DNA from 2 places in the Streptomyces thioluteus genome. Region 1 is predicted to be linked to the other one. Evidence: riboswitches for the same ligand, from Rfam matches in the RefSeq annotation. Region 1 holds a riboswitch; the other holds the start of a gene.
What was found. A riboswitch is a leader RNA that binds a small molecule or an ion and turns the genes downstream of it on or off. The one in region 1 is predicted to bind cobalamin.

Region 1 (3,179 bases):
ACACGAGCGCCTGCACGTCGTCCGCCATGACCTCGCCGACGAAGACCTGCGCGCCGGCGATCCGCGCGCCCTCGATCAGGTCCTTCTCCTCGATGTCCCGCCGGGCCGCGCACTGGGTGCACACCGTGATCATCCCGCCGCCCGCCAGGATCCCGTCGATCAGCTCGGGCAGCGGCGCCGCGTGCGGCAGCTCGAACTCCGCCGCCCGCCCCGGCAGCGCGAACCAGGACGACTCACCGGTCAGCCAGAGAGACACCTCGACCCCGCTGGCCACGGCGACGGCCGCCACCGTGAACGCCTGCGAGCACCGCTCGGGCGCGTCCGCGCCCGCCGTCACCTTGATCACGAGCTTCTTCCGCATGGGGTCACTCTAGGGGGCGCTCCCCGCGGGCCGGGACGGACCTCACAGAGCCGGGGGCAGCCCCTCCGACTAGACTCGACCCGGTCCGTAAACACCCTCACTCCGACCGAGGAGCGCGCTCGTGCTTGAGGCTTTCTTCACCGCCCTGCTGGTCCTGGTCGCCGTCGGCGTTCTCGCGTTCGCCGGGCTGACCTGGAAGAAGCTGTACCAGGGCCAGCGCTGACCTCCTTGTTCACCCCTACAGATCGTCTGAGCTCATGATCGAGATTCCCTCCGACCTGCACCGGGACCTGGTCCCCCTCGTCTTCCTCCTCGGCAAGTGGGAGGGTGCGGGCGTCGCCGACTTCCCCGGTTCCGAGAAGTGCAACTTCGGCCAGGAAGTCACCTTCACCCACGACGGCCGGGACTTCCTGGAGTACACGTCGCACAGCTGGGTGCTCGACGCCGAGGGCAACAAGGTGCGCCCGCTGGAGACCGAGAGCGGCTACTGGCGGATCGACAAGAACCGCCAGGTCGAGGTCGTCATGATCCGCGACCAGGGCATCGTCGAGGTCTGGTACGGCGAGCTGGCCGACAAGAAGCCGCAGATCGACATCGTGACGGACGCGGTCGCGCGGACCGCCGCGTCCGGCCCGTACTCCGGCGGCAAGCGCCTCTACGGCTACGTCAAGGGCGACCTGATGTGGGTCGGCGAGAAGGCCACCCCCGAGGTGCCGCTCCGCCCCTACATGTCGGCGCAGCTGAAGAAGACCGCCGACGTCGCCGCCCTGGAGGAGTGGGCCCGGAACCTGCCGGACGACCTGCCCGACGGCGTCTCCTTCTTCCGCCAGGACGGCACCCCGTACAACCCCGAGCAGCCGTAACGACGGCCGCTCACAGCGCCCCGCGGGGGAAGTCCGGTGAGAGTCCGGCGCTGACCCGCAACGGTAAGCAAGGCATCCCCCTTGCGAGCCCGATCACCCGCGGCGGCGCCGGCTCCTGACAACTCGCCGTGGACTGCGAGGGGAGGCCCCCGCGCCCTCGCGGCGCGGGGCGCTCCTCGGTGCGTACGCCGTACCGCCCAGGCCATGGCCCGAGGCGAAGGCGAACCACCCCATGCCCCCCGGTGCCATACCCCCGTCCCGGCGGCTGCCGCTGCCACCCCTCGTGACCGGGCTGGGCATCGCCCTGCTGGTCTCCGTGTTCTGCTGCGTGGGGCTCGGCTCCTCGGGCATCGGCTGGGGCGACGTCCTGCGCTATCTGCGCGCGGGGCTGACCGGCGGGGAGATCGGGGCGGACGAGGTCTCCGCCTACACCATCGTCTGGGAACTCCGCTTCCCGCGCGCCCTGCTGGCCGCCGTGGTGGGCGCCGGGCTCTCCGCCGTCGGCGTGGCCACCCAGGCGCTGATCCGCAACGCGCTCGCCGACCCGTTCGTCCTCGGCATCTCCTCCGGGGCCGCCGTCGGCGCCAACACGGTGCTGCTCTTCGGCGCGCTCGGCTCGCTCGGCGTCTGGGCGCTGTCCAGCGCCGCGTTCCTCTCGGCGCTGGCCTCCATGGCCCTGGTGTACGCCGCCGCCCGCACCCGGCACGGGCTGACGCCGCTGCGGCTGGTGCTCACCGGTACGGCCATGTACTACGGCTTCTCCGCGATCACCGCGCTGATGGTCTTCAGCGCGGACCGGGGCGACGCGGCCCGCTCCGCGATGATGTGGCTGCTGGGCAGCCTGGGCGGGGCGAGCTGGCAGTCCGTCCCGCTGGCCGCCGCGGCCGTCCTCCTCGGCCTCGGCTACCTCTTCCGCACGGCCCGCGGTCTGAACGTCCTGGCCATGGGCGACGAGACGTCCTCCGCGCTGGGCGTGGACCCCGAGCGGCGGCGCCGGGTGCTGTTCGTCATGGTGGCGGCCGTCACCGGGGCCGTGGTCGCGGTCAGCGGCGCCATCGGGTTCGTCGGGCTGATGGTCCCGCACGCCGCCCGGATGCTGGTCGGCGCCGACCACCGCCGGGTGCTGGCCGTCGCGCCGCTGCTGGGCGCGGTGCTGCTGGTGTGGGTGGACGTCGTCTCACGGCTGCTGCTGGCCCCGATCGAGCTGCCCGTCGGGGTGATCACCTCGGTGATCGGGGTGCCCTGCTTCGTCCTGCTGATGCGCCGCCGCGGCTACGTCTTCGGGGGTGCCTGATGCGCGTCGACATCGAGGACCTGTCCGTCGAGATCGCCGGCGCCCGGCTGGTCCGGGACGTCGAACTGCGCGTCGGATCCGGCGAGTTCGTCGGCATCGTCGGGCCCAACGGCAGCGGCAAGTCCACCCTGCTCCGATGCGTCTACCGCGCGCTGCGGCCCACACACGGGCGGGTGCTGCTGGACGGCGACGACGCGCACGCCCTCGACGCCCGCGAGGGGGCCCGGCGGCTCGCGGCGCTGCCGCAGGAGTCGGGCAGCGAATTCGACTTCACCGTCGCCGAGATCGTCGCCATGGGCCGGCTGCCGCACCAGCGGTCGGCCCTGCGGACGAGCACCGAGGACCGGGAGGTCTGCGCGTCGGCCCTGGAGCGCGTCGGCGCCGGACACCTCGCCGAGCGCGGCTTCCTCACCCTCTCCGGCGGCGAGAAGCAGCGCGTGCTGATCGCCCGCGCCCTGGCCCAGCAGCCGAAGGTGCTGGTGCTGGACGAGCCGACCAACCACCTGGACATCAGCCAGCAGCTCGAAGTCCTCGCGCTGGTACGGGAGTCCGGGCTCACCGTGCTGGCCGCCCTGCACGACCTCAACCTGGCCGCGACCCACTGCGACGTCCTGCACGTCGTCGCCGGCGGCCGCCTCGTCGCGTCCGGCCCGCCCGGCGA
Region 2 (3,179 bases), on a different contig from region 1:
ATCCGGGTGGACAGCGCCTTCGCCTCGGGGGAGTCGAAGGGCAGGCGCAGCCGGAAGAAGACGTCCTGGAGACCCATCAGGCCCAGACCGACCGGCCGCCAGCGGGAGTTGGAGGCGCCCGCCTGCTCGGTCGGGTAGAAGTTGATGTCCACGACGCGGTCGAGGAAGGTCACGGCGGTGCGGACGGTGCGGTCGAGCCGCTCCCAGTCCATCTCGCCGTCGGCGCCCAGGTGGGCCGCGAGGTTGACCGAACCCAGGTTGCAGACCGCGGTCTCGCCGTCGTTCGTGACCTCCAGGATCTCCGTGCAGAGGTTGGAGGAGTGGACGACCTGGCCGGGCTCGGCGGTCTGGTTGGCGGTGCGGTTGGCGGCGTCCTTGAACGTCATCCAGCCGTTGCCGGTCTGCGCGAGCGTCCGCATCATGCGGGCGTAGAGCACCCGGGCCGGGATGGTCTTGACGGCCTTGCCCGCGGCCTCGTATGCGCGGTACGCGGCGTCGAACTCGTCGCCGTAGAGGTCCACCAGGTCCGGGGTGTCCGCCGGGGAGAACAGCGACCACTCGGCGTCCGCCTCGACCCGGCGCATGAACTCGTCCGGGATCCAGTGCGCGATGTTGAGGTTGTGCGTGCGGCGCGCCTCCTCACCGGTGTTGTCGCGGAGCTCCAGGAACTCCTCGATGTCCGCGTGCCACGTCTCCAGGTAGACGCAGGCCGCGCCCTTGCGCCGGCCGCCCTGGTTGACGGCCGCGACCGAGGCGTCGAGGGTGCGCAGGAACGGCACGATGCCGTTGGAGTGCCCGTTGGTGCCGCGGATCAGCGAACCGCGGGAGCGGATGCGGGAGTACGACAGGCCGATGCCGCCCGCGTGCTTCGACAGCCGCGCCACCTGGTGGTAGCGGTCGTAGATCGAGTCCAGCTCGTCCAGCGGCGAGTCCAGCAGGTAGCAGGACGACATCTGGGGGTGCCGCGTACCGGAGTTGAAGAGCGTGGGGGAGGACGGGAGGTACGAGAGCGTGCTGGTGAGGCGGTAGAGCTCGGCGACGTCCTCCAGCGCCCGCTCCGAGTGGTCCTCGGCCAGGCCGCAGGCCACGCGCAGCAGGAAGTGCTGCGGGGTCTCGATCACGTTCCGGGTGATCGGGTGGCGGAGCAGGTAGCGGCTGTGCAGGGTGCGCAGGCCGAAGTAGCCGAAGCGGTCGTCGGCGCCGTCGGTCAGGGCGGCGTCCACCAGCGCGTCCAGCCGCCGGGCGTGGGTGCGCACGAAGGCGGCGGTGTCGTCGGCGATCAGGCCCTCGCGGTGCCCGGTCTCCACGGAGGCGGAGAAGGAGACCGCGCCCTGCCCGGCCGCCTCCTGGGCGATGGCGAGCGTGAGGAGGCGCGCGGCGAGCCGCGAGTACTCGGGCTCCTCGCCGATCAGCCCGGCCGCGGCCTCGGTGGCCAGCGAGCGCAGTTCGGCCTCGTCCGATCCGGCGTGCCGGCCGCGCAGCGCGGCGGCGGCGACCTTGCCGGGGTCGGTGGCGGGGAGGTCGGCGGTGAGTTCCGTCAGGGTGCGCAGCAGCGCGGTCCCGGGGCCGTCGGCGGATGCCGCCGCCTGCGCTGAGACCGGATCGACGGGCGCGATCGTCACGTGTTGCTCTCCCTCACTCGGCTGGAGGCCGCTCGGGAGCGCACGGGGCCGCGCACGGGCATGCGGGGCACCGTACGAGGCGTACGGGAGCATGCGCGCAGGCGTCCACCGGCCCAACCCTCGAGGCCCGGACGTGTTCGACACCGCACGCCGGTGGACCGGCGAGGGCGCACTGTCGTCAGGTCTTCGGACTGCTGTGTGGGCGCAATGTGCCCACACGTACACCGTTGCGGGACAGTTCCGGATTTCCACCGGATTCCCCTGCGGCGACAGCGAGGACGAGCATACATCTAGTGGCGACGGTGGCGTGTACCCCCACATGTTGTGTCGGCGCGTCATGAGGTGGTCGCGGAATGTGCTAACGGGTGCGCCGCCGGGGGCGGTTTCCCGGGCCGCGTTCGCGTCCGTGACGGGCCGGCGCGAGGCAGGGCGGGGGAACGGGGGCGTCGTTTCGCGAATGCGTAGCCGCGGGGCGCGTGGCGGTGGCGCGTCCTCGGCCGGGCGCGGGCCGCGGCCGGCCGGCACTGACTTTTGTCATCTCCGGCCGGTGACGGGCGGATCTGCCGCCGGGGGGCGGGGGCCGGAATGATCGTGGGTGTCGGACGGGACGGCGACACCACGACAGGGGCGGACATCATGAGCGGGACCATCACCGAGCAGCAGACCGGGATCGAGGCCGGGGCCGGGCAGGGCGTGCCCGACCCGGAGCTGAAGCCGCTTCCGGTGTGGTTCTTCGCCTTCGAGGGGGCCATGGGGGCCGCCTTCGACCTCTACAAGGCGTGGGACGGGGCCTGGATGGTCCTCGCCGGGCTGGGGGCGGTGAACGTCGCGGTGGGGCTGACGGTCCTGCGGCGGCGCAGGAAGCTGCTCAAGGCCCTGCTGAAGAACTCCCGCACCCGGAAGATCCTCTTCGGGCTCATCGGGCTGCGGGTCGCGCTGCACGTCGTGCTCGGGGCCGTGGGTGCCACCGTCGAGTCGGCGGCCGGTCATCTGGCCCTGGGGCTGGTGATGTCCGCGCTGACGGTGGGGCTGCTCTGGTTCGACCAGCGGGTCTCTTTCCGGGCGCTCGGTCTGACGCCGTCCGGTACGGCCGCCTGAGGGGGGCGGAGGGGAACGGTGGGGCCCGTGGTGCGCTCGCGCACCACGGGCCCCACCGTTTCCAGGTGACCGTTTCTCAGTGACCGCCCGGTGCCCCCGCCGTGGCCGGCGGCAGCTCCACCGCCACGTCCGGGTCGCCCGCGTCCGCCGTGTAGTCCGCGGGCTTCGTCTCGTCCACCCCGTCCGGGGCCTTCACGGCCTTGAGGACCAGCGTCAGCACGACCGCGACGGCGACGTTCAGGGCGAAGGCCGTCAGGCCGATGTAGCCCTTCTCCCCGATGAACGGGATGAGGTTGGTGTTGCCGAAGTGGTCCTGCGTGGCGCTCGGCGTCTCGTACGCCCGCCACGTCCCGTACGCCATGCCCACGGCCCAGCCGGCCAGCAGGGCCCAGCGGTGGAACCAGCGGGTGAACAGGCCGCCCACCAGGGCGGGGACGGTCTGGAGGATCCAGATGCCGC

Region 2: another riboswitch for cobalamin. It lies ahead of ABD794_RS07970 (ribonucleoside-diphosphate reductase subunit alpha); the one in region 1 lies ahead of ABD794_RS10040 (FecCD family ABC transporter permease).

The regions. Positions count from the first base shown of each region.
Region 1 is NZ_BAAAXZ010000078.1:20,146-23,324, forward strand. Features, by position in the region: gene ABD794_RS10030 (DsrE family protein) at 1-361, opposite strand, end outside; gene ABD794_RS10035 (heme-binding beta-barrel domain-containing protein) at 619-1,224, shown strand; cobalamin riboswitch at 1,202-1,343, shown strand; gene ABD794_RS10040 (FecCD family ABC transporter permease) at 1,457-2,518, shown strand; gene ABD794_RS10045 (ABC transporter ATP-binding protein) at 2,518-3,179, shown strand, end outside.
Region 2 is NZ_BAAAXZ010000062.1:13,276-16,454, reverse strand. Features, by position in the region: partial or broken gene ABD794_RS07970 (ribonucleoside-diphosphate reductase subunit alpha) at 1-1,622, opposite strand, end outside; cobalamin riboswitch at 1,783-1,908, opposite strand; gene ABD794_RS07965 (hypothetical protein) at 2,259-2,720, shown strand; partial or broken gene mctP (monocarboxylate uptake permease MctP) at 2,797-3,179, opposite strand, start outside.